One region of the Brevibacillus sp. YAE8 genome, then DNA from elsewhere that is predicted to be linked to it. Evidence: riboswitches for the same ligand, from Rfam matches in the RefSeq annotation. Region 1 holds a riboswitch; each other region holds the start of a gene.
What was found. A riboswitch is a leader RNA that binds a small molecule or an ion and turns the genes downstream of it on or off. The one in region 1 is predicted to bind glycine.

Region 1 (11,361 bases):
AGCCTCTGTGGCGATCAGTACTTGCGCGCGGTTTTGAAACAAATCGGTCATCCAGTCTTTTTTGCTGCGCTTGAAGCCGCCGCGAAACGGCACAGAAGTAATGCCGTGGTCATGCAAATATTTTTGCAGGTAGTTTTGCGTCGCCCGGTACTCGGTGAAAATGATGACTTTGTCGTTGATCTCCTGGATCAGCTCGACCGTTTTGGCCGCCTTGGAATGCGTCTCGATCCGCTTAATCATCTCCACCAGCTCCAAAATTCGGCCGCGCAGGGGGGAGTCTTCGCTGGTGCGCTGGTGCATGTTGTACAGTGTCATGAACGAGGCTTCCTTGCTGGAGCAAACCTCGCGCTGCAACGTAATCAAGGCGAGCGAGTTGAACAGGCCAGCTCCTGTCTGGTACTGGTCGCGCACAAAGCGGGTGACGCCCTCGTACAGCTCCATCTCTTCCTGCGACAGCTCAATCGGAATCGACTGGACGCGGCGACTGGTGAACTGGATGCCGCCGTCGCTTCGCTTGTTGCGAATCATCACCTTTTCAATTTCTTCGCGCAATTTGTCGCTGTTTTTCGACTGTCGCTTTCCTTCGACGTAATTGGAGGAAAACGACGTGGAGTGGCCGAGGTGCCCCGGCTTCAACAAATTAATCAGGTTGTACAGCTCGTCCATTTCGTTCTGGATCGGCGTAGCCGTGAGCAGCAGGCAATATTTTTTGCGAATTTCCTTCACGAACTGATAGTTTCGCGTCCGCTTGTTTTTCAGCTTGTGCGCCTCGTCGATAATCAGCATGTCGTAGTCGATGTCGAGGACGTGGCGGCGGTGCGGATCTCGTTTCGCCGTGTCGATGGAGGCGACGACGACTTCATGCTGCCGCCACATGTACTCCTTTTTTTGCGCCACGGCGGGAATCCCGAATTTTTGCTGCAACTCCTTCGTCCATTGGATGACGAGGGAGGCGGGGACGAGCACGAGAATTTTTTTCGCCAGGCCCCTGACCATGTACTCCTTCATAATCAGCCCGGCTTCGATCGTCTTGCCCAGTCCGACCTCGTCGGCGAGGATCGCGCGTCCGCGCATGTCGTTGAGCACTCGCTCCGCCGTTTGCAACTGGTGGGGAAACGGGGAGAGCAGCGGCAAGTATTTCAGGCATTGCAACTGATCGAACTCGCGAACAGCCATGGCCTCTTCCGCTTCCAGCGCCAGCTTGAACAGCTCCCACTTGTCCCAGGGGCCGTCTTCGTGCATTCGCTCCGTCAGCGGGGATATCCAGCTCGTGTCAAATGAAACAGGAATATTCGGCATATACGTTACTCCTTTACACAGCTCTGCCATAACTTTCATGCGCTTTATCAAAAAACTTAACATTTATGATCGTGTTCATCATTTTGTTAAGTATTTCTTGATCTGACTGTTAATTTGCATATTTTCAACGGCGGACTCTCATGGTAGGATATAGAGGAAGTTCATTCATTAGTATGGAAATCATAGCAAAAACTTATGTATGACCATCTAACCAACGCGAATGATAGTAGCAGGGAGAGACTGCGCGAACCACTGCAGCGCCGAAGGAGCAAGCCGGGAACGGTGAATCTCTCAGGCAAAAGAACCTCTACTGGACGCAACTCTGGAGAGAGCTCGAAATCGGAGCCACCAAAGGGGAAACTTGCAAGCGCGGTGATCCCCGCCGCGCTTGATTGGCAAGGTAACTCTCAGGTACCAAGGACAGAGGAGGAGAAATGGGCACCGTTCTTTTGGTGTACCCGTTTTTTCGCCTCTGTTTTTTCATGGGGAGAAATGCCGACTAACAGTTTTTGGGAGGTGCCACACATGTCCAATCTGAAAAGAACGCCACTGTTTGATTCCTACGCAAAATACGGCGCCAAGACAATCGACTTCGGCGGCTGGGAGCTGCCTGTACAGTTTTCCAGCATTGGCCAGGAGCACGAGGCCGTTCGGACGAAAGCAGGTCTGTTTGATGTATCCCACATGGGAGAAGTAGACGTAAAAGGCGAGAGTGCGCTCGAATACTTGCAGCGCGTCACCACCAACGACGTGTCCAAGCTGGCTGTCGGGCAAGCGCAGTACAGCGTGCTCTGCTACCCGGACGGCGGTACGGTCGACGATCTGCTCGTTTACAAATACGCGGACGACCATTACCTGCTTGTCATCAACGCAGGAAACATTGACAAAGACTATGCATGGCTGGAAGAGCACCTGATTCCGGGTGTCACGATTGAAAACATTTCGCCGCAAACGGCGCAAATCGCCATTCAAGGGCCTTTGGCCGAGTCGATTTTGCAAAAGCTGACCGCCACAGACCTGTCGAAAATCGGCTTCTTCCGTTTCGAGCGCGACGTAGAGGTCGCTGGCATTTCCGCTCTGGTATCCCGCACAGGCTATACAGGCGAGGACGGCTTTGAAATTTACCTGCCTGCAGAGCGTGCCGCTGAACTGTGGGACGCGTTGCTTGAAGCGGGCAAGGAAGACGGGCTTCTGCCTTGCGGACTTGGCGCGCGCGACACGCTGCGCTTCGAAGCGAAGCTGCCGCTGTACGGCCAGGAGCTGAGCAAGGACATCACGCCGATTGAAGCAGGCATCGGCTTCGCGGTGAAGGTGGACAAAGAAGTGCCGTTCATCGGCCAAGAGGTGCTCAAGGCGCAAAAAGAAAACGGCGCGCCGCTCAAGCTCGTCGGCATCGAGATGATCGACCGCGGCATTCCGCGCACGCACTATCCGGTCTACGTCGGCGAAGAGCTGGTGGGCGAAGTGACGACAGGCACGCAGTCCCCTACCTTGAAGAAAAACGTCGGATTGGCGCTCGTGAAAAGCGAACATGCGGCGCTTGGCACCCAACTGGAAGTGGAAATTCGCGGAAAACGCCTCAAAGCAGAGGTTGTCGCCGCTCCGTTTTATAAACGTCCGAAAAACTAAGCAATCGCCCACTATACATCCTATTTTGAGGAGGACAACGTTCGTGAAATACCGCTACCTGCCCCAAACCGATCAGGACAAGCGCGAAATGCTTGAAACTCTCGGCATTTCCAGTGTAGAAGAACTGTTTGCAGACATCCCGGAAGAAGTGCGCTTCAAAGGGGCGCTGAACATTCCGGAAGCTCTGTCCGAGCCTGATCTGGTGAAATACTTCACGCGTCTGGCTAATCAAAACGTGAACTTCAGCACGCACGTCAACTTTTTGGGTGCTGGCGTTTACCAGCACTATGCGCCAAGCACAGTCAACCACATGTTGCTGCGCGGAGAATTTTTTACCGCCTATACGCCTTACCAGCCTGAAATCAGCCAGGGCGAGCTGCAAGCCATTTTTGAATTCCAGACTATGGTGTGTGAACTGACCGGAATGGAAGTAGCGAACTCCTCCATGTACGACGGAGCGACTTCCTTGGCAGAAGCGGCGATGATGGCGGCTGGTCACACTGGCAAAAAGCGCGTCATCGTTTCCCGTGCTGTGCACCCGGAAGCGCGCGGCGTTCTGAAAACATACGCGTACGGTCAAGGCGTAGAGCTGGTTGAAGTCGGCATCAACAACGACGGCGTAACCGACACACAAGCTCTGGAAGCGCTGATTGACGAAAACACAGCGGCCGTTATCGTGCAATATCCTAACTTCTTCGGAAACGTGGAAGACTTGGCAGCGGTCGAGCCGATTGCTCATGGCAAAGGCGCTCTGTTCATCGTTTCTTCCAACCCGCTTGCGCTGGGCGTATTGGAAGCGCCAGGCAAACTGGGCGCTGACATCGTGGTGGGCGATATGCAACCGTTCGGCATTCCGGCATCGTTTGGCGGACCACACTGCGGATATTTCGCAACGACTACCAAGCTGATGCGCAAAATGCCAGGCCGGATCGTCGGGCAAACCAAAGACGAGAACGGCAAGCGCGGTTTCGTACTGACGCTGCAAGCTCGTGAACAGCATATCCGTCGTGAAAAAGCGACTTCGAACATTTGCTCCAACCAGGCTCTGTTGGCACTGGCGGCTGCGATCACCCTGACTGCGCTCGGAAAACAGGGCGTACAGGAAATGGCGATGATGAACTTGCAAAAAGCGCATTACGCCAAGCAAGCGCTGCAGGCAAAAGGTCTGGAAGTGGTCTTTGCCGCTCCATTCTTCAACGAATTCGTAGTCAAACTGTCCAAGCCGGTGGCAGAAGTAAACAAAAAGCTGCTTGACGCTGGCATCATCGGCGGCTACGATCTGGGACTGGATTACCCGGAATACGCGGGCCATACGCTGCTTGCGGTAACCGAGCTGCGGACCAAGGAAGAAATCGACACATTGGCGGCTGAATTGGAGGCGATCACACGTGCGTAACGACCAGGAAAAAGCACTGATTTTTGAAATGAGCAAACCGGGCCGTGTGGGCTACAATCTGCCGGCATTGGATGTACCAGAGGTAGAGGTGGCAAGCCTGCTGCCGAAGCACCTCATCCGCGAGACTCCTGCTGAACTGCCGGAAGTATCCGAGCTGCAGTTGGTTCGTCACTACACCGAATTGTCCCGTCGCAACCACGGGGTAGACAACGGCTTCTACCCGCTCGGTTCTTGCACGATGAAATACAACCCGAAAATCAACGAAGACGTTGCCCGCTACCCAGGCTTCGCGCAGACGCACCCGTACCAGCCGGAAGAAACCGTACAAGGCGCACTGGAGCTTTTGTACAACCTGCAAGAAGAGCTGGCTGAAATCACCGGGATGGACGCAGTTACGCTGCAACCGGCTGCGGGGGCAGCAGGCGAGTGGACAGGTCTGATGATGATCCGCGCGTACCACGAGAGCCGCGGCGAAGGCCACCGCACAAAAGTCATCGTGCCAAACTCCGCGCACGGTACGAACCCGGCTTCTGCAGCGGTAGCAGGACTGGACACCGTCACGATTGCCTCTGACGAGCGCGGCCTGGTCGATATTCAGGCGCTGCGCGATGCCGTAGGCCCTGATACAGCGGCACTCATGCTGACCAACCCGAACACGCTCGGTCTGTTCGAGGAAGACATCGTGGAAATGGCGAAAATCGTCCACGAAGCAGGCGGCCTCTTGTATTACGATGGAGCGAACGCGAATGCGATCCTCGGCATTGCCCGTCCAGGCGACATGGGCTTCGACGTGGTGCATCTCAACTTGCACAAAACGTTTACAGGCCCTCACGGCGGCGGCGGACCAGGTGCTGGCCCTGTCGGCGTGAAAAAGATTCTCGAACCGTTTTTGCCAACGCCGATCGTGGCGAAAAAAGAAGACGGCAGCTTCTACTGGGACAGCAACCGTCCGGCTTCCATCGGCCGCGTAAAAGGCTACAACGGAAACTTCGGCATCCTCGTGCGCGCTCACAGCTACATCCGCACCATGGGTCCGGAAGGCTTGCTGCAAGTGTCGCAAAATGCGGTGCTCAGCGCGAACTACATGATGCGCCGTCTGGCTACGGCTTACCATCTGCCGTATGACCGCGTCTGCAAGCATGAGTTTGTTTTGTCTGGCGTGATCCAGAAAAAGCTGGGCGTACGCACGCTCGACATCGCCAAACGCTTGCTCGACTTCGGTTATCACCCGCCAACTATCTACTTCCCGCTGATTGTCGACGAGTGCCTGATGATTGAGCCAACCGAAACCGAAACGAAAGAAACGCTCGACGAGTTCATCGACGTTATGCTGCAAATTGCCCGCGAGTGCGAGGAAACGCCTGAGCTTGTACAGGAAGCGCCGCATACAACCGTGGTCAAACGTCTGGACGAAGCGACAGCGGCGCGCAAGCCGATTCTGCGCTACCAGCCGCAAGCACAATAGCTCTCTTTTGGAAAAGCCGCCTTTTTACAGGGCGGTTTTTCTTTCCGAATGATGCTATCATGAACAGATGGGATTGATCCGACATTTCGGGGAGAGAGAACCAATGATGAACAAAAGGATCGTATTTACAGGCGGCGGCTCCGCGGGGCACGTCACCGTCAACCTCGCGCTCATCCCGCGTTTTTTGCAGCAAGGCTGGGAGGTCGCCTACATCGGCTCGACGACAGGGATCGAGCGGGAGCTGGTCAGCAGGCTCGACGGCGTGCGCTACATCGGCATTGCGACAGGCAAGCTGCGCCGTTATTTCGACTGGAAAAACTTCACCGACCCGCTGCGCGTAGGCAAAGGCGCCTGGCAAGCTTACCGCTTTCTCGCAGCCTGGAAGCCGGCTGTCGTCTTTTCCAAAGGAGGATTCGTCTCCGTGCCCGTCGTCTTTGGCGCCTGGCTGAATCGGCTGCCTGTCGTCCTGCACGAGTCCGATCTGACGCCGGGACTCGCCAACAGGCTGTCGCTGCCTTTTGCCGCTAAAGTGTGCGCGACGTTTCCCGATACGCTCCAGCATTTGCCCAAGGGCAAAGGGACACATGTAGGGGCGATCGTTCGCGACGAGCTGAAAACAGGCCGGAAGGAAGCGGGGCTTGCGCTGTGCGGCTTTTCCCCGGACAAACCGGTGCTGCTCGTCATGGGCGGCAGCCTGGGGGCGAGGCGGTTGAACGAAGCCGTTCGCGGCACGCTCGACGCGTTGACCAAGCGTTTTTCTGTCGTGCACATTTGCGGCAAAAATCAGTTGGACAACAGCCTGAAGCGGGACGGCTATCGGCAATTCGAGTACGTCCAGGACGAGCTGCCTGACCTGTTGGCGATGACCGACCTCGTCGTCTCGCGCGCAGGCTCCAATGCGATTTACGAGTTTTTGCAACTGCAAAAGCCGATGCTTCTCGTGCCGTTGTCGCGGGCGGCGAGCAGGGGAGACCAGATATTGAACGCCCGCTCTTTTGAGCAGCAAGGCTTTTGCGAGGTGCTCGAAGAGGAAGCGTTGAGCGCAGACAGCCTGATCCGGGCGCTGGACCGTTTGCAGCAAAAGCGTCCGGCGATTACGGAGAAGCTGCGCGCCGCAAGCGAAAAGCAGCAGGACGCGCTGGCGCAGGTCATGGCGATCATCGAGGAGACGGCTCGTTGATGCAGCCGATCCAAGCCTTGCCGCCCTATGGGGAGAAGCGTAAAATGAAGGTGTTGTGATTAGGGAGGTACATACGATGGAACAGTGGCGCTATATCGTGACGGAAGCGATGTCTCCGGCGATGAACATGGCTGTGGACGAGGCGATTTTGCAGTTGCACAGCGAGGGCAAGGTGCCCCCGACCGTTCGCTTTTACACGTGGGACCCGGCTACTTTGTCGATTGGCTATTTTCAAAAGGCGATCAAGGAAATCAATCTGGAGGAAGTGCAAAAGCGCGGGCTGGGCTTTGTCCGCCGCGCGACAGGAGGACGTGCCGTTTTGCACGATCAGGAGCTGACCTACAGCGTGATCGTGTCGGAGGAGCATCCGCGGATGCCGTCCGGCGTCACCGAGGCGTACAAAATCATCAGTCTCGGCCTTTTGCACGGCTTTCAAAACCTCGGCCTGGCAGCAGAGATGGTGTCGCTTGCGAGCGAGGAGGAAAAAGAAAAGTACACCTCTCCAGGCTCGTCCGCTTGCTTCGATTCGCCATCGTGGTATGAGCTGGTCGTGGAAGGGAAAAAGGTCGCAGGCAGCGCGCAGACGCGCCAAAAGGGCGTCATCCTCCAGCACGGCTCCATTTTGCTCGACATGGACGTCGAATTGCTGTTCTCGCTGCTGCACTTCCCGTCGGACCGCGTCAAGCAGCGGATGATGGACAGCTTCCGCCAAAAAGCGGTGACGATCAACGAGGTAAGCCCGCGGCCTGTGAGCTTGCAGGAAGCGATTGAAGCGTTTTCCAAAGGCTTCGCCACCGGACTGGAAGTGGAGCTGGTGCCGTCCGCGTTGACAGACGAGGAACTGGCATTGGCGGAGGAGCTCGCCCGGACGCGCTATGCGACGGATGAGTGGAATTTGCGCCGCTAGGCTGTTTGTTGGCGAACATACGCGAAAAGCTCTCCTGGGCGTACTGCCAGTCAGGAGAGCTTTCTTTATGGAATCAATCGAATTAGACGAGCACGCTGTCGTGAATGTGCTGTTCAAACAAAGCTTGCAGCCTCGCTGTGACAGGACCGGGCTGTCCGTTGCCAACGTCCTCACCATCGACGGATACAAGCGGCATGATTTCCGCTGTCGTGCTGGTGAGGAACAGCTCGTCGGCTTGCTTCAGGAAGGCGATGTCAAAAACCGTCTCGTGGGCGACGATGCCGTTTGCCTTCGCCAGATCAAGGACGACCTGGCGGGTAATGCCGTGCAGGATCAAGTGGTCAGCCGGATGCGTGTACAGCTCGCCGTTTTTTACCGCAAACAGATTGGCCGAGCTGCACTCTGTAATGATGCCGTTGCGGTGCAAAATCGAATCTTGCGCTCCGGCGTCCTTCGCGTACTGCTTGACCAGTACGGCTCCCAGCAGGTTCAGCGTCTTGATGTCACAGCGCAGCCAGCGGATGTCTTCGACGAGTTGGGCTGTCCAGCCTTTTTTCAAGTCCTCTACAGGTCGGGCTTTGGGGCGGACAAAAGCCATGATGACAGGCTTGATGCCGCTCGGGATATCGTGAATGCGCGGAGCTGCGCCGCGAGAGATTTGCAAGTAGAGAGTCGCATCGTCCTGCTCGGTGATGTTGTTTTTCAAAAGCAGTTCTTTGGCCAACTGGGTCAGCTCTTCAGCGCTCCACGGCAGCGCAAGCTTGATCTCACGGGCGCTGCGGAACAGCCGCGTCAGATGCGCGTCCCACTGATACAGGCGCCCTTTGTAGATTCGTACGACTTCGTAAATGCCGTCCCCAAAGTTGTAACCGCGATCTTCCGGTTGAACGGCCGCTTGCCCCTCTTCAACCCATTTGCCATCGACATATAGCATGGTGAGTCCTCCTCTAGTGGTTCCATCCGCTTTTTTCCAACGGTTTTATGATTTTGATACAACAGTAGCAAATCGCACCGCGCAGGGTCAATTTGAAAACGGAAAATCCGCTATCAATTATTTAGCGGGGAGAAGCGCTACTCTATTAAGTTTTCATATAGGCGCCGCCGTCTCGACAAATCGACGCGTTCGGCGAAGACCAGATGTGCCTGCGAGCCGATTTGGGCAGAAGGAAAACGAAAGCTGTCCGCCGCTGACGGCGCGTGCTGGTATTTGACTAACTATTCTGACTAGACGCTGTTTGGCAGGGCGGCCCATAATAAAGGCAAACCGCATCAGGAAGAAGGGAGAATGCCATGCGATCCGCCGGTCATTACGCACTAGGAGCACTGCTTGTTTGGGGAAGCCTGTTGCCGCTGTCTTTCGCGCTGCCGCAGGCATATGCGAATCAGGCGCGCACAGGGATGGATGCCGAGCTGTTGTACAGCCATGTGGAGCGCCTGGCGAAAACAGCGAGACCAGCCGCGACCGAGACGGAATTTGCCGCAGGGGTATATGTGGAGAATGCCTTGCGCTCATACGGTTATGAGACTGCCTTGCAGCCTTTTTATTATCATACGTACCAAAAGCCCGCGAGCCTGTCTCTGGCGATCGAAGGCTGGGAGCGGAGTTGGGCGGCGCTGCCATTGACGTTTGGACAAAACGGCGCGCAGACGGCAGAGTTGGTCGATGCGGGCTATGGCCGGGCCGCTGATTTTGCCAGCGGCGCGGCGAGGGGGAAAATTGCAATGGTCAAGTGCGGGGAAATTCCGTTTGGAGAAAAGGTCAGACAGGCCGCTGCCGCCGGAGCCGTAGCGGTTATCGTCTGGAACGATCGCGAGGGGGAATGGCGGGCGTCGCTGGGCGAGCCGCTGGACATGTCAGTTCCGGTCATCGGCCTGTCGCGGGAGGAAGGGCAACTGCTCCGGCAGCGGGCGCTGAAACAGCCGCTGAGAGCCACTGTGAAGGTCGAGGGCGGCGTGACAAGGCGGCATACTGCCTACAACATCATCGCGACGAAAAAGCCGACAGAGGCGGCAACAGGCCAGCGCGTGCTCATCCTCGCCCACCACGATTCAGCCGCTTCGTCGCCAGGGGCTAATGACAATGCCTCCGGCGTGGCAGTCATGCTTGAGGTCGCCCGCAAGCTGTCCGAGAGCCAGCTCGATACCGAGGTGCAACTGGTCAGCTTTGGCGCCGTGACAGCGGGCCAGCGCGGGCAGCGGGCCTTCAGCGAATCGCTGACCGAGCAGGACAGGCAAAAAATCGTCGCCGCCTACTACGTCGATGCGGTGGGGCGGAGCGGAGACGTAACGGCCTTCGCCGGGCGCCGGGAAGCCGTTCTGGCGACTGGCTTGCTGGCGGAAGCGGGAGCACAGCAGTCTGCGCTGGAAGTCGCGCGTGCAGAGCAGCAAAGGGAGCTTGCGCCGTTGACCGTGGCAGGCATTCCCGCTGTGCTCGTCACGCGGCAAAAAGCGGCGGGTGAGGCAGACAGAGCGGGAGATGTGCCCGCCACTATAGAAAAAGAGCAGCTCGCCGAAGCGGCGCAAATGATTTTTTCCGCGGTCGGAAACATAACGGACACGGCGACTCCGGCCTATCCGATCCGGTCAGGACAGACGACCGGACAGGGCGAGCCGGAGGAAGATTTTCAGTAGTGCGCTGCTGCGTGTTGAGCGATGGAACAAGTGCGGGAAATGAAGAGGTGGAGCGTCCTCGGGAGGGCGCTTTTTTTGCTGAAGAGCAAGCGAACACAAGGGGATGTGCCCTGATTTCTGGCCGCACCGCGAACTTTAGCCATGAAGGAGTGTTTTGTTGGGGTTTTGCCTGCGTTTTGTCGTAATATGTCGAATGACAAGGAATAGCCACACATTGGAAAAAAGTTTATAATTTTTAAGAATCCTAAAAAAGTTCGTCCAGTCTATATTGTTGTTTTTACATATTTCTGAAAATTATATTCAATCCAATCCATGCTAGTTACGACAGTCCATACTACTCAGCAAAGAACAGCGGAGGTTGTGATGATACCAATAGGCTCAAGTAGTTTTATGCTTTCGTTAACACTCATCATCGGCTGGATTCCAGTCAGCGTACTGTTGCTGCGCCACTATCCCGAGAGAATTGATTTGTGGTCTTTCTTTTCGCTGAACTTACTGTACGCGCTGCTGCTGACGATTCCGTGCTACCGCATGTACAAACAGGCGAGGGAAGGAGGGCAGCACACGCGGGAACAGGAAGAGCTGGCGCGGCTGAGAAGAGAGCTGGATAAAGCCAAGGAGCTACTTGATGCATTTTTGCAGCAGACTCCGGATGCAGTCTCGATTCTGGATCTGGACGGAAAATTCATTCACGTGAACCAGGCGTCCGTGGAACAGTTCGGCTACAGTACGTCTGACCTGCTCGGCAAAACGATTCCGTGTGTGCCCGAAGAATATCGCGCGGAGATGGAGCAGTACCATGCGGAAGTTTTGCGGGGAAAGGCGATTGTCGGCTATGAAACAGTCCGTCGGCA
Region 2 (11,361 bases), on a different contig from region 1:
CACCGTGATCGGAAACGTCCAGTCGATCTGGCTCCGCTGCGGGACGTAGGCGACCTGCTTCCGGACCTCATTCACTTCCTTGCCGTAAAACCGGACGTCTCCCTTGTCTTTGCCGATCAACCCGAGCATGGCCTTAATCATGGTCGATTTCCCCGCGCCATTCGGCCCGATAATGCCCACCATGCTTCCTTGCTCGACAGCAAAGGTTACGTCCCGCACCACCTCGACTCCAAAGTAGGAGACGTGAAGCTCTCTGACTGACACCGCACTATTCATGAGATTCCCTCCAATTAACCAATCGTTCGTGTACGTTCTCGGTTGTTGTTGACCGTTGCTTCCGCTGGACAATTCTTTATGACTGGCTCATATATGCTTATACACAAAATTGTGGTTGTTAACCAATAATATTCACCCTAGCAAAATAATATGCTTGTGTATAAAAATGTTTCCCTAATGCAAAATTTAAAGGATATTTATCCTGCTGTCAATCCTCATTTTCATTTTCCGCCCAGGAAAACGGGTTTCGCGCCGCCGTTTTCCTGCCCAGAGCCGCCACAGAACCGCGCCAGAATATAGAAAAAGCACAGCCCGCATCTATCGAGCTGTGCTTCTTTTTATTCACTTCGTTCCGCTTTTGTTACACCAGTTGCAGCGAAATATACTTCACTTCCAAATACTCCTCGATGCCGTGGTGGCTGCCTTCGCGGCCAAGCCCGCTTTCCTTCATGCCGCCAAACGGCGCTTGCGCGACAGATGGCGCCCCATCGTTCACCCCGACAATACCGTATTCCAGGCTTTCCGAAAACGTGAACGCCCGCGCCAGCGACTGCGTGAAGACGTATGCCGCCAACCCGTACGGCGTCGCATTCGCCCGCCGGATGACTTCCTCATCGTCGGAAAACGTGCTGACAGGCGCGATCGGCCCGAACGTTTCCTCCTGCATGCACACCATCTCATCGGTTACATCCGAGAGCACGACCGGCTTCATGAAGTAGCCAGTGGCTCCCGCGAGAACCGGGCTGCCGTGGAGCGTCGCCCCTTTGCCCACGGCGTCGTCAATTTGCTGCTGGACTTTTTGTACGGCTCGCTCGTCAATCAACGGCCCGATCTCGACGTCGTCTTCTGTTCCCTGGCCTACGCGCAGCGCGGACACCGCCTCTGTCAGCTTTTGCAGGAACGGCTCTTTCACAGCTTCATGCACATAGATGCGGTTTGCGCAAATGCACGTTTGCCCGGCGTTGCGGAATTTGGACTGGACCAGCCCTTTGACCGCCGCGTCGAGATTCGCGTCCTCTGCCACGATAAACGGCGCCAGGCCGCCAAGCTCCAGGGAAATCTTTTTCACGGTATCGGCCGCTTTGCGCATCAGCAGCTTGCCCACCGGAGTCGACCCGGTGAACGTCAGTTTTTTCACGCGCGCATCGTCCATCCAGACATCGACGACTTCCGCTGCCTGCGAAGTCGTCACGATGTTGATGACGCCTGGCGGAATCCCCGCCTCGTGGGCGCACTCCGCCAAAAGCAGCGCGGTCAACGGCGTCTGTTCGGCTGGCTTCGTCACCGTCGTGCAGCCTGCCGCGAGCGCTGGCGCGATTTTTCGCGCAATCATCGCCGCAGGGAAATTCCACGGCGTGACGGCCGCCACGACACCGACTGGCTGCTTCTGCACGAGAATCCGCTTGGAGGCGGCGGAGGCAGGAATCGTCTCGCCGTAAATCCGCTTTGCTTCCTCGGCGTACCATTTGATGTAGCTGTTCGCGTACTGCACCTCGCCTCGTGCTTCTGCGAGCGGCTTGCCCTGTTCCAGCGTCATGACGTACGCGATCTCGTCCAGGCGGGCTGCGATCGTCTGGTGCCAGCGCTCCAGCAACGCCGCGCGCTCATAGGCGGTCGTTTTCGACCAACTGGGAAAAGCGGCTTGCGCAGCGTCGACCGCCTGCCGCGCTTCTTTCGCGGAAGCGTCCGGCACGCTGCCGATGATTTCCAATGTCGCGGGATTTTGCACCGCGACGCGTGCCGCAAGCGTCACCCACTCTCCGTTCACGTACATGCCTTTGTTCCATTCTTGTTGTCTCACGCTGCCTTTTCCTCCTTTTCATTTGCCGTGAACAATTTCTCTTTTTCACCGCGCAACCAATCTTTTCCATATAATAAGACGCACAGCAAAATTCCAGCGCCAAAAGCCATCGCCGCTCCTTTGATGACGAGAATCGCCCCTACGACACCCGCGATGCCCAGGTCGCGCTGGCTGCGCGCCTGCATCACGCCAATCCGCACGCTGACGTAGCCTTGGACGAGCAGCGTCAGGGCGACGGCGACGCCGAGAATCGGCTGGACCAGACTGACGATCGGCAAAAGCAATAAACCTGTATTCGTACCCCAGCGAAACGATCCCGCACCGCCGAAAAACGAGTCCATCGCTTTTTTGCCTTTTTTGAACCGCTCCACCACTACGACCTGCATCGCGGCCCACATCGGCCCGCACATCGTAATGTCCGGCCCGATCAGGCTCATCAGCATGTTGCGTCCGCCAAAAATCATGTGCGCCCGGTCCGGGTTGTAGTCGACTTTTTCATCGAGCCGCACTTGGTCGGACTCGGACAAAAGCGCTTTCGTCTTCAACACGTCGCCAAAGACGACGAGATACGTTGCGAACACAGCCGGAATCGCCGTAATGAAAAAGGAGAGCGACGGCAAGCCCAGCCCGAAGACGGTGTACTGCGACCAGAGCGTGGCGAAGTCCGGCTGGCTGAAGCCCCATTGAATGTCCGGCCACTTCGCTTCCCCGAACAACGGGGCGACGAACACCGCGAGCAAGATCGCAGGCAAAATCCCGAGGTTGCCGAGCAATGCCCACCCTTTCCCTTTTTGTTTCAACCCTTCAAAATGTTTGGAAAAAACGAGATAAAAGCAAAAGCCGATACAAATGGCAATCGTGTACGGGAACAGGTCGAACTTCCCGCCCTTTTCAAAAATCGAGGTAATCGCGCCAATCCCCGCGCCGAGAATAATCCCCGACTTGATCGCATTCGGCACGAAGTTGACTACCCGCTTCGCTAGTCCGGTGACCCCGAGCAAAATGGATAACAGCCCAAGCGTCAACTGAAAGGCGATCAGCGCGTACACCCGCTCCTGCCCTTCCGGAAACTGCTCGACAAACAGCACAATCAGCGGAATCGCCGGCGTAATCCAGCCGGGAATGACCGGATCGCCCAAGAGGTGGTGGAGCAAATACAAAAAGCCATTCAAAATGACAACGGCCAGTCCCACCTCAAACGGCATGCCCAGATGGTCGGCGAGCAGCGTGATCGCGCCGAGGTCGACGGCGCACATCAACAGTCCTTGCAAATAATCGGGCCATTCAAAGCGATAGTGTACAAACGGCAGCCGGATCTTGAACGGTCCGGCCGGAATGTACGGGGTTTCTTCACCCGCTCTGCGTTGTTTCCACTTCATACGATGTCCCCCTTTTAGTAAGCTGCTCGATAGATGTCTTCGATATCTTTTTTCCGCAAAGCGCGGGGATTGTTTTTCAAAAGGCGGGTTTGCTTCATCGCCTCTTCGGCCATCTCGGCGATCGCGGATTCCGGAATGTTGAACTCGCGCAGCGACTGCGGAATTTCCACGTAACGGCACAGGCGCGTCATCGCTTCAATCGCTTTTTCCGCCGCTTCGTCCAGGTTCAGTCCGGCGACGTTTTCCCCGAGCGCCTGCGCGATCTCCCCGAGCTTTTCCAGGCAGGCGATCTTGTTCGCCCGCATGACGTAAGGCAGCAAGAGCGAATTGCTCACGCCGTGCGCCATGTGGAATCGTCCGCCGAGCGGGTAGGCCAGCGCATGGACAGCGCCTACGCCCGCGTTGCCGAAAGCAAGTCCGGCCATCAGCGACGCGGTAATCATCGCTTCGCGCGACTCGATGTTATCCGGGCACGCGTACGCTTTCGGCAAGTGAACGGCAATCAGTTTCATCGCGCCAATCGCCAGCGCGTCCGTCACCGGGGAGGCGAACTTGGAAATGTAGGCTTCCACCGCATGCACCAACGCGTCCACGCCGCTCGCAGCGGTCACGCTCGGCGGGCACGTAAGCGTCATCACCGGCGAGACGATGGCGACGTCCGGCAGCAGGTAAGGGCTTACAATTCCTTTTTTCACTTGCTCTTTCGTATCCGACAAAATCGAGATATTCGTCACCTCTGAGCCTGTCCCCGCCGTAGTCGGAATCGCGATCAGCGGCAAGCCCGGCTTTTTCACCAGATTCGTGCCAAAATATTGCTCGATGCTGCCCTCGTTCGTCGCCATGACGGAAGCTGCCTTGGCGATGTCGATTGCGCTGCCGCCGCCGACTGCGATCAGGCCGTCGTAGCCCCCTTCGCGGATCATCTGCACACACAAGTCGACGATCTCGATTTCCGGCTCGGGGTTCACGTCCGAGAAGACGCCCGCCTCCATCGGCAAAAGCGCTTCCACCTGCGCGACTACCCCGGCCTGAATGAGAATTTTGTCCGTCACAATCATTGGACGCGCCACTTTCAGACGGGCAACCTCCTCGGGCAGCAGCGCCAGCGAATCCCGCCCTGTGACCAGTTTGTTTGCAGCGGCAAAAGTAGAAATGTTCATGATGTCACTCTCTCCTTTCTGTATGCCGCTACGTGAAAAGCAACTCCCGTGCCAAGCGGAAAAAAGCGGGTGCCAATTTCGCTCCGCCACCTGCGGGAAAAACGACCTTCCCCCCAACAGCGGCAAGCCTTTTCTCACTTTTTTGTCACATTTTCCGCAGCACAGTTTGTTTCGGCCAAAAGCAACCGTTTACATTCGCTGTTTGATTATAATTCAAATCAAACTTGCGCATTTGATTCATTATCAAATCAAAACTCATACCCTTCCCCTTTCGACACATCCGCTCACCTGGCTAGCGGAAAAAACGACGAATGATTGTCGTTTCCTGCTTGTCATCTGGCCTTCCGTCAATCAAAAATGTTTTATGTTTAAAATAATCTGTTAATTAGGAATTTTCATTTGACAACCTTTTTGGAATATTTTACTATCATAAGAACGCACGCGAATATCTGACGCGGATGAATATTGCGGGAGAGACTAAACTCGCCGTTTAGCACCGAAGGAGCAAATCCTGACCGCTCAGGACAAATCTCTCAGGTAAAAGGACAGAGAAAAGTAGGAACCGGTCTATTTTTCCCGTTCCTTTTTTTGTTGCAGAAAATAGGAGTGTTGTGCGTTCACCATGAAACAGCCGTTCCATTTGCCTCGAAAAAAGGAGGGAAAACTGCCGACAAAACCGCAAATTTTCTGCCTCGCTCAAAAATGTAAGCGTTTTTTTCGATGGAAGTAACTTAATGATGTATTTATGCTGGGTCGCTATGTTAAGATATGAATTATAAAGTTTCATAAACTTTTTGAAAGGTCGGCGGTTGGTTTTTTACCAACAGCCGCAAACGAATCAAACGCATGAGAAATGAGGGGGATCACATGCAACAGCAAAATTTGGCGAGGGGCCTGAAAAACAGGCACGTTCAACTCATCGCGATCGGCGGGGCCATCGGAACGGGATTGTTCCTCGGTGCGGGCAAATCCATTCACCTGGCCGGCCCATCCATCCTGTTTGCTTACTTGATTACTGGGATTATTTGCTTTCTGATTATGCGCTCGCTCGGTGAACTTCTCCTTAGCAACCTGAACTATCATTCCTTCGTTGACTTCGTAAAAGACTACCTCGGCAACATGGCCGCGTTCGTCACAGGCTGGACGTACTGGTTTTGTTGGATTTCGATTGCCATGGCCGACTTGACGGCTGTCGGAATGTACACGCAATACTGGTTCCCTGAGGTTCCGCAATGGATGCCGGGATTGATTGCGCTCGTCATCCTGCTCATCATGAACCTGGCAACGGTCAAGCTTTTCGGCGAAATGGAGTTCTGGTTCGCGCTCATCAAAGTCATCGCGATTCTCGCTTTGATCGCCGTCGGAATCTTCATGATTGTCAAAGGCTTCTCGACAAACTCCGGCGCGTCCAGCTTCAGCAACCTGTGGAGCCACGGCGGCATGTTCCCGAACGGCATCAACGGCTTTTTACTCTCCTTCCAGATGGTCGTGTTCGCCTTTGTCGGCATTGAGCTTGTCGGGCTGACTGCCGGGGAGACAGAAGACCCCGAGCGCGTGATTCCAAAAGCGATCAACAACATCCCGATTCGCGTGCTGCTCTTTTACGTCGGCGCTCTGATCGTCATCATGAGCATCTATCCATGGAACGCCATCATCCCGACCGAAAGCCCGTTCGTTCAAGTGTTTGCGGCTATCGGTATCGCGGCTGCCGCAGGTATCGTCAACTTCGTCGTGCTGACCTCCGCCGCTTCGGCATGCAACAGCGCCATCTTCAGTACAAGCCGTATGCTCTACTCGCTCGGCAAGGAAAATAATGCGCCTGCGTCCATGACCAAGCTGACAACGCGCCAGGTGCCTGCCAATGCCTTGTTCTTCTCGACTGTCGTCGTTCTCATTGCGGTTGTGTTGAACTACATCATGCCAGAAGGCGTCTTCACTCTGATTACGAGCGTTTCGACGGTCTGCTTCCTGTTCATCTGGGGCATTACCGTGATCTGCCACCTGAAGTACCGCAAGACAAGACCGGATCTGGCAAAAACAAACAAGTTCAAAATGCCGCTCTTTCCGTTTGCCAACTACCTGATTCTCGCTTTCCTCGCGTTCATTCTCGTCGTGCTCGCGCTTGCCGAGGATACGCGCGTGGCCTTGTTCATCACTCCGGTCTGGTTCATCATGCTCGTCGTGATTTACAAGCTGCGCAAGGCTAAAGTCGATCAGGTGAAAGTATTGGAAAACTGATCGCCAGCCAAACAAAAAACACATCCGGCTTCCGATGTGTTTGCATGGCAAGGACAAGCATCCTGCGACTGCACCAGGCATTCGCAGGATGCTTTTTATTTGCTCGCTTCCGGCTCGTTCTCTACGCGCAGTTGCAGCTTTTTCATCTTTTGGACGAGTGCGCTCTGGCTGATGCCGAGCGCTTCTGCCGCCAACCGGGTCGTCTTGTGCGTCTGGATCGCCTTGCCGATCATGCTCCGCTCCAGACGGGCGACCGCTTCGCGCAAAGACGTCGGTTCTGCCTGCGGGAACACTTGCTGGAGAAAGTTCGGCAAATCGCCGACGTCAATCGTGTCGTGAAACGTCGTGACCACCAGCCGCTCGACCAGATTCGCCAGCTCCCTGATATTTCCCGGCCAGCTATAGTTCGTGAGCCACTCGTAGCATTCCAGTGTCATCGTCTTTTCTTCCTTGTATTTCTCATTGAATTTTTCCAGATACGACACCAAGAGCGGGACAATCTCTTCCCGGCGTTCGCGCAGCGGCGGCACCTCGAAGGTGACGATGTTCAGCCGATAGTACAAATCCTCGCGAAACAGCCCCTCGCGCACGAGTGTAGCCAGGTCGCGGTGGGTAGCCGTAATGATCCGCACGTCCACATGGCGGACTTCGGTGGAGCCGACGCGCATGAATTTGCTTTCCTCCACTACTTTCAACAGCTTCACTTGCAGCTCCAGCGGCAAGTCGCCGATCTCGTCCAAAAACAGCGTGCCGCGATGGGCGCTCTCCAAAATGCCGATTTTCCCCTGCTTGAGCGCGCCTGTAAACGCCCCCGGCTCGTAGCCGAACAACTCGGCCTCGACCAGATGGCCCGGGATCGCCGCGCAGTTCAGCTCCATGAAAATTTCGTTCGCGCGGCTGCTGCGGGCATGGATGTATTTGGCGATCATGCTCTTCCCCACACCCGTCTCGCCTTGCAGCAAAATTTTCGCATCTGTCTTGGCGACCTTGTCGGCCAGCCGGAACAGCGAGCGCGTCGCAGGTCCGAGCACGACGTCCTCCAGCCCCGTCTGGTCCGGGTGCGGCAAATCGCTGTGCAAAAGCTTCTGGCTGTCCAGCTCGTGCTTGAGGCGAATCAGCTCGGTAATGTCCCGGACGCTGCTGATGACGTACAAAATTTCGCCTGCGGGAGACAGCACAGGGGTGGCAGAGACGATGATCTTGCGGCTGTTGCGGATCGTCTGGATCAGCGTCACCGGCCTTCGCGTGCGAATCGTTTCCAGCGAAGCGGACACCGAAATCATGCCTTGCTTGATGAGATAGCCCATGTGCTGGCCGATGACCTCTTCCTCGCGAATGCCCGTAATGCGCTGGTACGCCTGGTTGACAAACAGCGTGACGCCTGCCCCGTCCGTAATATAGACGCCGTCGTACAGCGCATTGAAAACAATCTGGCAGACCGGGCTTTCAAAAAAAGCGCGAAGCTGCGCCTGCGAGCTGGCCTGCCTCTGGCGGTCCGGCAGGTTCACCTCGGGCACGACGTACTCGACAATCGGGCGCGTCAGTTCCCCGCGATGAATGGCGTGGGCGATCGCTTCCACCGTCAAATAGCCGAGAAACTCACCCTCTTCGCTGTACACTTCCTGCACTTCATTTTGATCTGGCGAAAAATGCGCGACTGCTTCCTCAACCGTCATCGTAGGACGCAATGAATACATGGGCTACTCTCTCCTGGATGTCATGACCTGATAAATGAACGAAAAGCTTTCTCTATCATTTTACACGCTCCGCCCTCGAATCAAATATCCCTTCGATCGCGATTCCATTTTTACGTTTGAGCAGAAACATAAAAGGAAAATAAGAAATAAGGCTGAAATTCAACGCCCCAAACGTGTACGCCAAGATCGTGCCTGCCAGCGCGAGCAGACTGTCCGGGATATTCGTCGCGGCCGCAGTGCTCGTGTGGTCCACCGCGCGCATCAAAAGCAGGACAACCAGTTGGAAAAGCCCGACCAGCAGGCCGAGAGAAAAGCCGGCCCCTACACACAGCTTGAGATAAGAAGAAATTTTCAAATATTTCACAGTCAACGACGTGTACATGCAAGCCCCCCTTTGCCTTCATCCAATATTTTATACGTCAACCTGAATGGAGTCCTGTCTTTTCTCGAAAGTTTTTGCGATTACATACAAATAGCGAGGTCGCTCATGAAAACTTTTCACGTCAGCCATGCCCGAAAACTGACCATCCTCATCCTGTTAATCATCGTCGTCGCCTTCTCTCTGTCCGGCTACATCATGCGCTCCCAGACCAATCGGATCATGAAAGTCGAGATCGAGAGCAAACTGACTCTGCAAAGCCAGGCGCTGGCGGAGCGAATGAACGCATTTTTCGCCCAGAAAAGCTTTCTCATCAAGCAGATGAGCACCAACCAGTCGATCGTTCGCTACTTGCAAACCGTCAAAACGCGGGACGATGCGTTTTCCAACCCGTATTACCCGGATGTGGCCGCCGCACTGGACGGCATCCAAAAGCTGGACCGCAACTTGGGACTCGTCTGGATTTCCAGCCAGGCGGGCAACTTCACATTCGGCAACACAGACGAGCTTACAGGGCCAGACTGGTCGCTCCAGCAACGCCCGTGGTACCAGGACGCCGTTCGCACAGACGAAGTCGTTTTTTCTGGGCCGTACGAAGATTACTTGACCAAAAAAATGGTCACCAGCGGCACCATGAAGCTGAAAGAGGACGGGAAGCTCTTGGGCTTCGTCGCCATTGATATTTTGCTCGACGACATTCCGGAAATGCTCGGCAGCTATCCCATCGGCGAATCCGGCTATGCCATCCTGCTCTCCAGGGACGGGACGATCATGTATCACCCGAACCCCGCGCTTGTCAGTCGGCAAAAGCTGACGGAGCAGCCCGGGGACATGGGAAAAATCGCCCACAGCATGATCGCGGGCCAAAAAGGGCTGCAACGCATCACCATCGACAACAACAGCTACTACATCGGCTATGCGCCCGTCGCTTCTACAGGCTGGTCCGTCGCAGCGGTTTTGCCTTCGAGCGAAGCTCTCGGCCAGTTGAACTCCGTACAGGAGCTGTCCAGCCTGATTACCGGGCTGTCGATTTTTATTCTGGTCGGCATGCTTTCGCTTTTGCTGCACATTATGCTTCGGGAGCAGCGGCGCATCCAGGCGGAGCTGTTGGCCGCGAAGGAAGAGGCGGAAGAAGCGAGCAAAGCCAAAACCGATTTTCTGGCGCGAATGAGCCACGAAATCCGCACTCCGCTAAACGGGATCATCGGACTGTCGCAACTGATGCAAAAAACGGTCATGACGCTGGTGCAAAAAGATTACCTGGACAAAATTCTCTCTTCCTCGCAGGTGTTGCTGCGGCTCATCAACGAGATTCTCGACTTTTCCAAGATCGAAGCCGGAAAGCTGGAGCTGGAAAAAGCCAGCTTTGACCTCGACGACTTTGTCCGCCGGCTCTCGCACATGCTGAGCATTTACCTTGGGACGAAGCAAATCGAGATCATCGTCGAGCTGCCGCCGAAAATGCTGCCCAAGCTGATCGGGGACCAGCATCGGCTGGAGCAGGTTTTGCTCAACCTGTGCCACAACGCGATCAAATTTACCGAGCAGGGCTACGTCGCCATGCGCGTCACGCTGGTGCAGGAAGACGAAAAGAGCCTGCTTTTGCACTTTGCCGTGGAGGATACGGGCATCGGCATGTCTGCGGAGCAGATGGACAAGCTGTTCGAGCCGTTCACCCAGGCGGACGGCACGACGAGCAGAAAATACGGCGGCACCGGACTGGGCCTCGTCATTTCGCGCAGCCTCGTGGAAATGATGGGCGCCACTCTCGAAGTCACGAGCACGATTGGCAAAGGAAGCTGCTTCTCCTTTACCCTCGCGTTCGAGCACGCGCCCTGGCAAGAGAACGAAAGCCCCGGCTCGCTGCTTCCTCCCGGCTACGCCAACCAGCGCGTCCTGGTCGTGGAGGACCATGACAAAATGCGGAGCAGCCTGGCGGACATGTTGGTGAGCCTGCGCTTTGCTCCGACCTGCGCCGCCTCGTGGCGAGAGGCGTTTGCGCTGCTGGAAGAGGCGGACGAATCCAACCCGTTTTGCTTTGTCTTCGTCGACATGGAGGCGGAAGACATGTACGGCGTCGAGTCGCTCTGGCGCCTGCACACGCTCGCCGAAGCATGCGAGGCGGCGACCATCGCCATGACGACCGAGTACGGACGCGACGAGCTGGCCTCGCTGGAGGAAGCTGTCCAGCCTGACGCCGTTCTCATCAAGCCGATTAATCGCATGGACGTGACGCGCGCCCTGCTGGGAGCGCAGGAGCATAAAGAACTGCACACCGCCCACGTCGCGGCTCCCGCGCAGAGCGCTTCTTTCGAAAACGTCATGTTTCCCGGACATCGCGGCACCATCATGCTGGCGGAAGACAACGAGATCAACCAGCTCGTGGCTGTCGAATTTTTGCGCCGGGAAGGCTATGCCGTCACGATTGCCA
Region 3 (8,889 bases), on a different contig from region 1:
CGGATGAACCAGTGGTCTTTAATACAGTGGATCCAATTAACGATTCAAAAGAAGAATTTAGTGTCCCTATGTGGTTTGGAACACAAATTGGAGTAGTGAACATCCCGGTAGAAGCCAGTTCGGTACACATTTCTGGTAATGGTACAGACAACTTGTTGTATGAGTTTAAATGGAACGAAAACTATTTCCCATCTGGTTACTTAGACGAACGCGATTTTGATAAAAACCCAGGCAGGACTCCAGGTTTTGCAGTTCGATATTTTATGGATACAGCACCATCGATTGATACAGGCACAGCGAAAATCAATTTTAGTGGTTACTTCAAGTACCGTTCTCTGTACAACTATTATTCTTTGTTGTTGCATGAGTACACACAAATTACAAAAAAATCATCTTATGATATCGAGATTGTTGACTAAGCAAGGAAATGTGGCGGCTAGGCAGAATCTATGTCTAACCGCCATTTTCAAACAAGTAGAAATAGTGGTTCCAGAACAAGAATGAGGAGGAGATTGGTTGAAAAAACTCATTTGGAGCGCATTCGTTATCCTAGCACTTGCTTTAGGGGGATTGCTTGCTTTAGATATCTTACAGCTAAAACGCGCGACAGCTTTGTTAGATCAAATACAAATAAGTATCACAAAAATAGAAAAGGGGGATGAGATTGAAATAGGAATTCAAATGGCAGGAGAAATTCCGGAATATCCGGTGACACTTACCATTTTTACCGATAATCGATATTTGGAGCTTGTACCCAAAAGCTGGAGTGATGAAGAAGTTGTCACATACATCGGACAGACAGCAGGAGGAGCAGAAACGAAATTTGCCATTTCTCAACAATTTGATGGAGAAATGAGTGTTCGTTATGTAAAAAAAGAGAAGGGGACTGCCCCTCTGATCTACGCCTATTTTGAATCAGAAGTGAAAAGATTCATTCTGGAAGATGCTATTATTCGAACGGGGAATTTTGAGTGAGAAGTCGCGTCTTCGACCAGTGGTATTATCCCCTTACGGCAGACAGTGAGAAAAGCCCTCATGGTATCATGAGAGGAACACTGTTGACCGGAAGGGATTTTTTATGCCATCTACTTGACGGGGCTATGACCAAAATCATGACCAGAGTGAGGAGCCAGTAGCAACAAGTAGAGCCAGGGAAAGGAAAAGCCACCCGAAACGACGTGTACGTTTTTTCACAAGGATTGTCTCGTAAAAAAACACAAGATTGAGGTATAATAGTTGAGTGTGAAATTGGACTACGGAGTCTTGCAAGCAATCAATCTGTGACGTTGAAAGAGAGTGGGAATTTATGGGTCGTAAGTGGAACAATATCAAAGAGAAAAAAGCTTCGAAGGATGCCAGCACCAGTCGTATATATGCCAAGTTCGGCAAAGAAATTTATGTAGCGGCCAAGCAAGGCGAGCCGGACCCAGAGTCGAACCGCGCTCTGAAGGTCGTCCTGGAGCGTGCCAAAACATACAGCGTACCGAAAGCCATTATCGACCGCGCGATTGAAAAAGCGAAGGGCGGAGCCGAAGAAAACTACAGCGAACTGCGCTACGAAGGCTTCGGGCCAAACGGCTCCATGGTCATCGTGGACGCCCTGACCAACAACGTAAACCGCACCGCGTCTGAAGTGCGCGCCGCCTTCAACAAAAACGGCGGAAACATGGGTGTGACAGGCTCGGTTGCCTACATGTTCGACCCGACGGCCGTATTTGGCCTCGAAGGCAAAACAGCCGAGGAAGTGCTCGAAATTTTGATGGAAGCAGAAGTAGACGTCCGCGACATTTTGGAAGAAGACGGAGCCGTCATCGTCTACGCTGAGCCGGAGCAGTACCATGCCGTGCAGGAAGCGTTCAAAAAAGCAGGCATCACCGAGTTCACTGTCGCCGAGCTGACCATGCTCGCGCAAAACGAAGTGACGCTTTCCGAAGAGGCGCAAGCCCAGTTTGAAAAAATGATCGACGCCCTCGAAGATTTGGACGATGTGCAGCAAGTGTACCACAACGTCGATCTCGGCGAATAATCAACGAGAGAAAGACCTTTGCCGCATTGGTGGCGAAGGTCTTATTGTATAACGAAAACCCCCAGTCGAACTGGGGGGGTTCGTTATACAATAAAACCGCCTCCTAAAAGGAGACGGCATATATCGAGCTCGCTAGTTTTGAGGTGTTACCGATCATCACGTGCGACGCATCTACCTCCAGTATGAAGTTAGAAGCTGTTAGCAGTGTTGCGGTTTTCCTTTACTCACTAGGTGATCGTGTAAATCATCCATGGCACATCGCCTCCGTAGAAGACTACAGCCTGTTTGAAAACACACCACCGAGCTCGATGAATATAGTATGATCCGATTTGCAGCTTTTATACGCGCGAAATGCTCCAACCGTAAAACACTTATTTCAACAGCCGCGCGGACAGCGCGTTCAAAAACGACTGGTTGCTGTAGGCCGTGCCTCCGGCCAATCCGGGGTTGACGGCATTTTCGTACACCTGGCCGCTTTGGACCACGCGCAGATTGCTCCATTCAGGCTGCTGCTTCAACTGCTCGAACGATTTGGCGGCGTCGGGATCGCTGCTTTTGTCGACCATCACGAACAAATAATCCGGGTCTGCCTGTGCCAGCTCTGCGAGGGAAAGCGGCACGGGTTCTTTTGCTTGCTCTACAACGCTTGGGGTCGCCAGCCCGAGATCGGTATAGAGCAAATAGTTGTACCGCTCGTTTTTCGGATAGACGAGAAAAGCGCCTTCGTGAAACCATGCGGTCAGCACGATTTTGTCCTTGAGCGGAGCCAGCTTGTCGCGCGTTTTTTCCGTATTCGTCCGGACCTTGCTCACGATGGCATCGACGTTGGCGTCTTTGCCGCGCACCTCGGCAAGCAGCCGCAGGTTGTCTTCCCAATGCGCTCCATTCGAGGAGATGGGAATGACCGACGCTGCGCTTTCCAGCTTGCTGCGCTTTTCCTCGGACGTCTTGTCGGAGGTCAGGATCGTATCCGGCCCCAAAGCGGCAAGGTCGCCGACGTGGTCCGCGATGTCCGCGGGGAGCTTTTGCGTATTTTGCGTAATCGCGGCGTATTCCTGTGGGAACGCACCGCTTTTTTCTACGGTAGCGGCAAACGGCGGGATGCCGGTCAAAAGCGCATCTTCAAAGCTGCTGCGAGATTCGACGAAGGCGATTTGCTTCGTTCGCGCCGGGATTTTATATGTGTTGCCCAAATACTGGATAGAACGCGTCGGTTTTGCGGCAGGATCGCCTGCGGCTTGCCCTCCTGGCCCGTTCGCACCGCATGCTGCCAGCAACAGAAACACAGCCGTTACAGGGATGGCCAGTAGCTTTTTATACATCTTTACGTCACTCCGATCGTACCTTGGTCTGTTTTTTGCAAGAGAAGCCGTCACAGTAAATTATAGGGTACCCGAATGAGGACGGACTGCTTCATTCCTGAACTTTTTCAGACATTCTCCCGTATCCCATGCATCGGTGACGGGGTGTTTGCCTGTTGTCTGTTCGCAGCAGATGCTCTACGATGGACAAATACAGACCAAAACGAGAGTCTAACTGAGCTTTTGGGGGGGGATGGGAGATGGAGCTGCGCCACTTGAAGACATTCCACGTCGTTGCGGAATGCCTCAATCATCAGTGGCTTGCGGTGGTTTGTTGGCTGAAAAACCTTTGAAAGAATCTCATGGAAGGATTCTCAACAGATCGTAGGGGCTTTTGCCTCGGAGAAGAGAACCAGCGATTAAGTATGCTGTTACGTTTTACTTCGCTAGTTAATCTTCGCATGATATTCGAAAATCCGTTACTTTTGGCGGTTGTTCGGCGCTGTTGTTTGGGTCTTCATCGCGGCTTTTGCGGAGGCGAGGAAAGAGGAGAAATCGCGGGAGCTTCTTGGGATCCCAAAGAGCTTCGCGGATTTCTCCTCTTTCCTCGTCAGTGGCTTGCAGTGGTTTGTTCGACTGAAAAAGCTATTGAAAGAATCTCGTGGAAGGATTCTCAACGGGTCTTAGGGACTTTTGCCTCGGAGAAGAGAACAGCGATTAAGTGTGGATTTTTTTATCGTTATCATTGAATAACCTCATTTTTCATGCCTGGACAAATCGACTACGATAAAAAGACAGAATAGTGAAAAAGGGGGAGCTGAAAGTGCTGGCAAACAACACAGATCAGGCAGCGCGGCGCAAGCGGGGAATCAACGTCTTCGTGCTGTTGTTCGGCGTACTGCTGGTTGCGACGTTTCTCACCCACGTCGTGCCCGCAGGAGAATACGCCCGCGTGGAGGTGAACGGACGAGGCGTCGTCGATCCGCAATCGTTTCAACCGCTGGAACAGACGCCTGTTTCCGTCTTTGCGCTGTTCAGCGCGATTCATACCGGGATGGTGGACGCGGGAGAAATCATTTTCTTCGTGCTGATTATCGGAGGGGCGTTTGGCGTGTTGACGGCGACGGGGGCGGTAGACGCCTTTATCCGCTCGCTGTCCAAAAAGCTCGGGAACAAGGATAAGTGGCTCATCCCGATCATGATGCTTTTCTTCGCCTTTGCGGGTGCTTTTACGGGGATGGCGGAGGAAACGCTGGCCTACATCCCGATTTTGGTGCCGCTCGCAGTTTCGCTCGGCTTCGATGTCATCACGGGAACGGCGATTGTGCTGGTAGGCGCTTCCATCGGCTTTACGACGGCGATCATGAATCCGTTTACGGTCGGAATCGCCCAAGGGATTGCCCAGCTCCCGATCTTCTCCGGGATCGGCTACCGCATCGTCCTGTTCGTCATCATGTACGCGGTGTCTGTCGGCTTCATTTACCGCTACGCGATGAAGGTCAAAAAAGATCCTTCCCTCGGCTTTTACGGCGAAGGCATTGCGGCGAATGCGACTTCCGCTTCCGCCCTCGCGCCTGCGGACGACCAGCCGTTGTCCCAAACGCACAAATAGGTGCTGATCTGCTTTTTGCTCAACTTTGTCGCCTTGATCTACGGCGTGCTGCAATTCCAATGGTACATTACCGAAATTTCTGCCTTGTTTGTCATTTTAGCCATCGTCATTACGCTGATTTCGCGCATGTCGGCCGACCAACTGATCGAGTCGTTCATGAAAGGGGCAGCCGGCATGCTCACCGGCGCGCTCATTATCGGGCTGTCGAGAGCGACGCTGGTCGTGCTGGGGGATGGGCACGTCATCGACACGCTGTTGTTCCACGCAGCCGGGATGCTGCACGAGATTCCGCCCGTGCTCAGTGCTGCCGGAATGTATATTTTGCAAGCGTTGATTCACTTCGTCGTGCCGTCCGGCAGCGGACAAGCCGCGCTCACCATGCCGATCATGGCGCCATTGGCCGATCTGGTCGGAGTGACGAGGCAGACAGCCGTGTTGTCCTTCTCGCTTGCGGGCGGGATCGGCAACATTATTTTCCCGACCTCCGGCTATTTCATGGCGGGGCTGGCGCTCGCGGGCATTCTGTGGATTCGCTGGGCGAAGTGGATTTTGCCGTTGATTTTGACCCAGTTCGCGATCGGGCTTGTAGCGGTTATCGTGGCGAACTTCATGCACTACGGCCCGTTTTGACAAAAGAAAAGATGGAGGGATTCTCTTTGAAAATTGTTTCGGTGGAACTGTTTGCGACCCAGCTTCCGTTGATCCGGCCGTTTATCGTCGCCTATGACGAGTTTCGCGAGCTTCCGAGCATCATCGTCAAACTGACGACGGACACAGGGCTTGTGGGCTACGGTGAAGGCATGCCGGACCCGCACGTCACGGGCGAGACTTTTCACAGCACGTACGAGATGCTGGCAAAAGACATCGCGCCGCTGGTGATCGGGAAAAATCCGTTTCACATTGAAAACATTCACCGGCTCATGGCAGAAGCGGTCTGCTACGCGCCATCTGGGCAGCTTCATTACGAGCAGAATCGGCTGCTGCTGAGCGAGCGGCCGGGGCTGGGCGTCGAGGTGGATGAGCGTGTCGTGCGTGAGCTGAGCGTCTTTTCCGCTGTTCTGTCCTGAACAAGCAAAAACGGTGAACGGCAAAAGCCAGGGAAGCAAACACCCTGGCTTTTTGCTCGCTGCAATCGTTTCAAAACGGGGCATATACGGCTATCGTCAAGGAAAACGTAGCAGAACAAGTGCCGCGAACATTAATCTTTCAGCTCCCGAATGACTTCAGAAGCTTGCTGTTCATCGGGCGTCGGAAACATCTGAAACTGGTGCTGTTTCTCGATTTGCTCCTCATCCAGCGAAGAAAGGTGCAAGCCTGGCAGTTCGCGCTTGCTCTCGTGATGTTCGTTGCCTTTTGCTCCCATCTATCGTCACCTCCCTTCGACATGTTACTGTTGGCAAGAACGCCTTTGCTTATCCGCAAACAGGCGGGAGACAGAGCCGTTTTTTCCCGCGGACTTGCGCTCACTGCCATTCATAGCAATTTGGAAGAAGCATCGCCCATCCGAAAAATGCTACGATACAGCTAAGTCTCACGCACACTTCCGAAAAGAGGGGATACAGATGGCACTGCAATCGAAACAAATTTTTGTCAATTTGCCGGTAAAAGATTTGAACCAATCGATCGACTTTTTTTCTGCACTCGGCTATGAATTTAATCCGCAATTCACGGATCAGAACGCGGCTTGTCTGGTGATCGGGGAAAACATTTACACGATGCTGCTGGTAGAGCAATTTTTCCAGACGTTTACGAAAAAGGACGTCACCGATACGGCGAAAAGCATGGAGGTCATCGTGGCGCTGTCGGCAGAGAGCCGGGAGCAGGTTGACGAGATCGTGAACAAGGCGTACGAGGCAGGGGCGAAGCCGGCGAATGACCCGGTGGACCACGGCTTCATGTACAGTTGGAGCTTTTTCGATCTGGACGGGCATCTGTGGGAGTTTGTGTACATGGATGAGGCTGCGGCGGCACAGCAATAACAGGCGACAGAACAAGGGCAAAAAGCAGCGGTTTCGCTTTTTGCCTTTTTGGCGCGAGAGCAAAAGAGGGGAAGCTTCCGCCGCCGCTTTTCCCGGGGAATAAATGCTTGGATCTCGTTTCGCAAACGGGCTTGCTTTTGCGCAGCCAGCGGCGACATGGGCGCATCAGCGACAAAGAATAACTTTAACTGAATAATAATTTTTTTCAGAATTGACATCGGCAGAACGAGTATGCTTTACTAAAGTCAATGTTATCCAACAAGTGAATAGCGGCGGATGATGATTGTAGGAGAGACTAAACGGACGGTTTAGCACCGAAGGAGCAAGTCCCATAAAACCCTTGGGATTAATCTCTCAGGTACCAGATACTACAATCGGACGCACCTCTGGAGAGCGCTGACAAAGCCACCCAAGGGGAATACTCCTGGACCGACTCAGGAGTTAAACTCTCAGGTAAAAAGGACAGAGGAAAGGTAGAGTATCGTCACTCTATCTTTCCTCTGTCCTTTTTCTATGGAAAAAAGCTCGGCTTTTTTCCAAAAAAAGGGGATGCGACCGCTTACGCTCAACAGTTTTCACCCCCGATCAGAGAGAAAAACGGTCATGACCGTACTGCCAGAGACGGACACGAGCGAAAGATGGCGCGATGGGAAAGGAGCAGGCGAAAACGAACATGGAGCTTACGATCAAGGAAGCGGCGCAAGCGGAGCTGAAAAAGCTCCACTTTCCAAACGATACGGCGCTCAGGATCGACGTCGTGATCTCGGGCGACTGCGGCTGCGGATTTTTTGTGCAGTTGGCAGTCGATGAACTGCGGAAAAACGACACGCTTGTGTATCAACACGGCATTCCGGTATGCATGGATCGGTTGACCAAACGGCATCTGGGCGACGTGCTGACGCTCGACTACGACCCTGCACGCGGCTTTGCCTTGTCCAGCCCGGACGAAGCCTTTGCGGATCGGCTCGCCGTGGGGCGCAGCTAAAGCGGACAAAAAAAGCGCTCCTGGCTGCTCTACAGAACGCAAGCAAGTAGTCCGCTGTTTTTTGGGCGTATAGGCGCCAGGCAAAAAACGGGAGACGCACGCTTTTTTACAAAAATAGAGAAACAGGTGGAGAGAAGCCATGACAGAGAACGGCAATGCAGAACAACTGGACGTCCTCGTGATCGGCGCAGGACCAGGAGGCTACGTGGCGGCGATCCGGGCGGCACAGCTCGGCAAGCAGGTCGCGATTGTGGAAAAAGATACGGTTGGCGGCGTGTGCCTGAACCGCGGGTGCATTCCTTCCAAGGCGCTGATCTCGGCGGCGCATCAGTACGAGGCGATGACGCAATCGGCGGGAATCGGCCTCACAGCAGCGGAAGTAAGCGTTGATTTTGCCAAAGTCCAGGCGTGGAAGCAGAGCGTGATCGACAAATTGACGGGCGGGGTCAGCTCGCTTTTCAAAGGCAACAAGATCAAGCGGCTCCAGGGGGAAGCCAAGCTCGTGGACGCCAATCTGGTCGAGGTCAAAAACGGGGCAGAGACGACGCAGTACCGCTTCCGGCACGGGATTCTCGCGACAGGCTCGCGTCCGGTCGAATTGAAAGCCTTTCCATTCCAGGGCCGCATCTTGTCCTCGACGGAAATGCTCGCGCTCGCCAAGCTGCCAGAAAGCTTGCTGGTGATCGGTGGAGGCTATATCGGGATCGAGTTGGGGCAGACGTTTGCGAAGTTTGGCACAAAGGTGACGATTTTGGAAGGCTCGGACGCGATTCTCCCCGGCTTTGAAAAAGAGCTTTCGCGCCTCGTGGCGAGGAAGCTGAAAAAGCTCGGCGTGGAAGTGCAGACCGAAGCAGTGGCAAAAAGGGCAGAGCAAACGGACGATCAGGTCATCGTCACCTACGCGGCAAAAGGCGAGGAGCGTCAGGCGACTGCTGAATACGTGCTCGTCACGGTTGGCAGACGACCGAACACCGAAGGACTCGGAC

Region 2: linked by a shared signal. The riboswitch ahead of AC27IT_RS05095 (amino acid permease) and the one ahead of gcvT (glycine cleavage system aminomethyltransferase GcvT) in region 1 are both predicted to bind glycine.
Region 3: linked by a shared signal. The riboswitch ahead of AC27IT_RS05020 (iron-sulfur cluster biosynthesis family protein) and the one ahead of gcvT (glycine cleavage system aminomethyltransferase GcvT) in region 1 are both predicted to bind glycine.

The regions. Positions count from the first base shown of each region.
Region 1 covers NZ_BAAIYG010000003.1:267,701-279,061, reverse strand. The annotation lists gene AC27IT_RS06810 (DEAD/DEAH box helicase) at 1-1,299, opposite strand, end outside; glycine riboswitch at 1,520-1,616, shown strand; glycine riboswitch at 1,617-1,733, shown strand; gene gcvT (glycine cleavage system aminomethyltransferase GcvT) at 1,825-2,928, shown strand; gene gcvPA (aminomethyl-transferring glycine dehydrogenase subunit GcvPA) at 2,972-4,324, shown strand; gene gcvPB (aminomethyl-transferring glycine dehydrogenase subunit GcvPB) at 4,317-5,789, shown strand; gene AC27IT_RS06790 (undecaprenyldiphospho-muramoylpentapeptide beta-N-acetylglucosaminyltransferase) at 5,896-6,969, shown strand; gene AC27IT_RS06785 (lipoate--protein ligase family protein) at 7,046-7,876, shown strand; gene dat (D-amino-acid transaminase) at 7,959-8,810, opposite strand; gene AC27IT_RS06775 (M28 family peptidase) at 9,167-10,507, shown strand; gene AC27IT_RS06770 (PAS domain-containing sensor histidine kinase) at 10,898-11,361, shown strand, end outside.
Region 2 covers NZ_BAAIYG010000002.1:461,955-473,315, forward strand. The annotation lists gene AC27IT_RS05075 (metal ABC transporter ATP-binding protein) at 1-276, opposite strand, end outside; gene AC27IT_RS05080 (NAD-dependent succinate-semialdehyde dehydrogenase) at 638-2,077, opposite strand; gene AC27IT_RS05085 (hypothetical protein) at 2,074-3,456, opposite strand; gene AC27IT_RS05090 (iron-containing alcohol dehydrogenase) at 3,471-4,616, opposite strand; glycine riboswitch at 5,075-5,175, shown strand; gene AC27IT_RS05095 (amino acid permease) at 5,484-6,854, shown strand; gene AC27IT_RS05100 (sigma-54 interaction domain-containing protein) at 6,950-8,551, opposite strand; gene AC27IT_RS05105 (hypothetical protein) at 8,607-8,933, opposite strand; gene AC27IT_RS05110 (response regulator) at 9,039-11,361, shown strand, end outside.
Region 3 covers NZ_BAAIYG010000002.1:449,698-458,586, reverse strand. The annotation lists gene AC27IT_RS05060 (hypothetical protein) at 1-419, shown strand, start outside; gene AC27IT_RS05055 (hypothetical protein) at 517-975, shown strand; gene AC27IT_RS05050 (YebC/PmpR family DNA-binding transcriptional regulator) at 1,307-2,026, shown strand; gene AC27IT_RS05045 (ABC transporter substrate-binding protein) at 2,398-3,348, opposite strand; partial or broken gene AC27IT_RS05040 (YfcC family protein) at 4,145-5,569, shown strand; gene AC27IT_RS05035 (enolase-like domain-containing protein) at 5,596-6,006, shown strand; gene AC27IT_RS05030 (hypothetical protein) at 6,138-6,302, opposite strand; gene AC27IT_RS05025 (VOC family protein) at 6,502-6,918, shown strand; glycine riboswitch at 7,195-7,299, shown strand; gene AC27IT_RS05020 (iron-sulfur cluster biosynthesis family protein) at 7,565-7,903, shown strand; gene lpdA (dihydrolipoyl dehydrogenase) at 8,043-8,889, shown strand, end outside.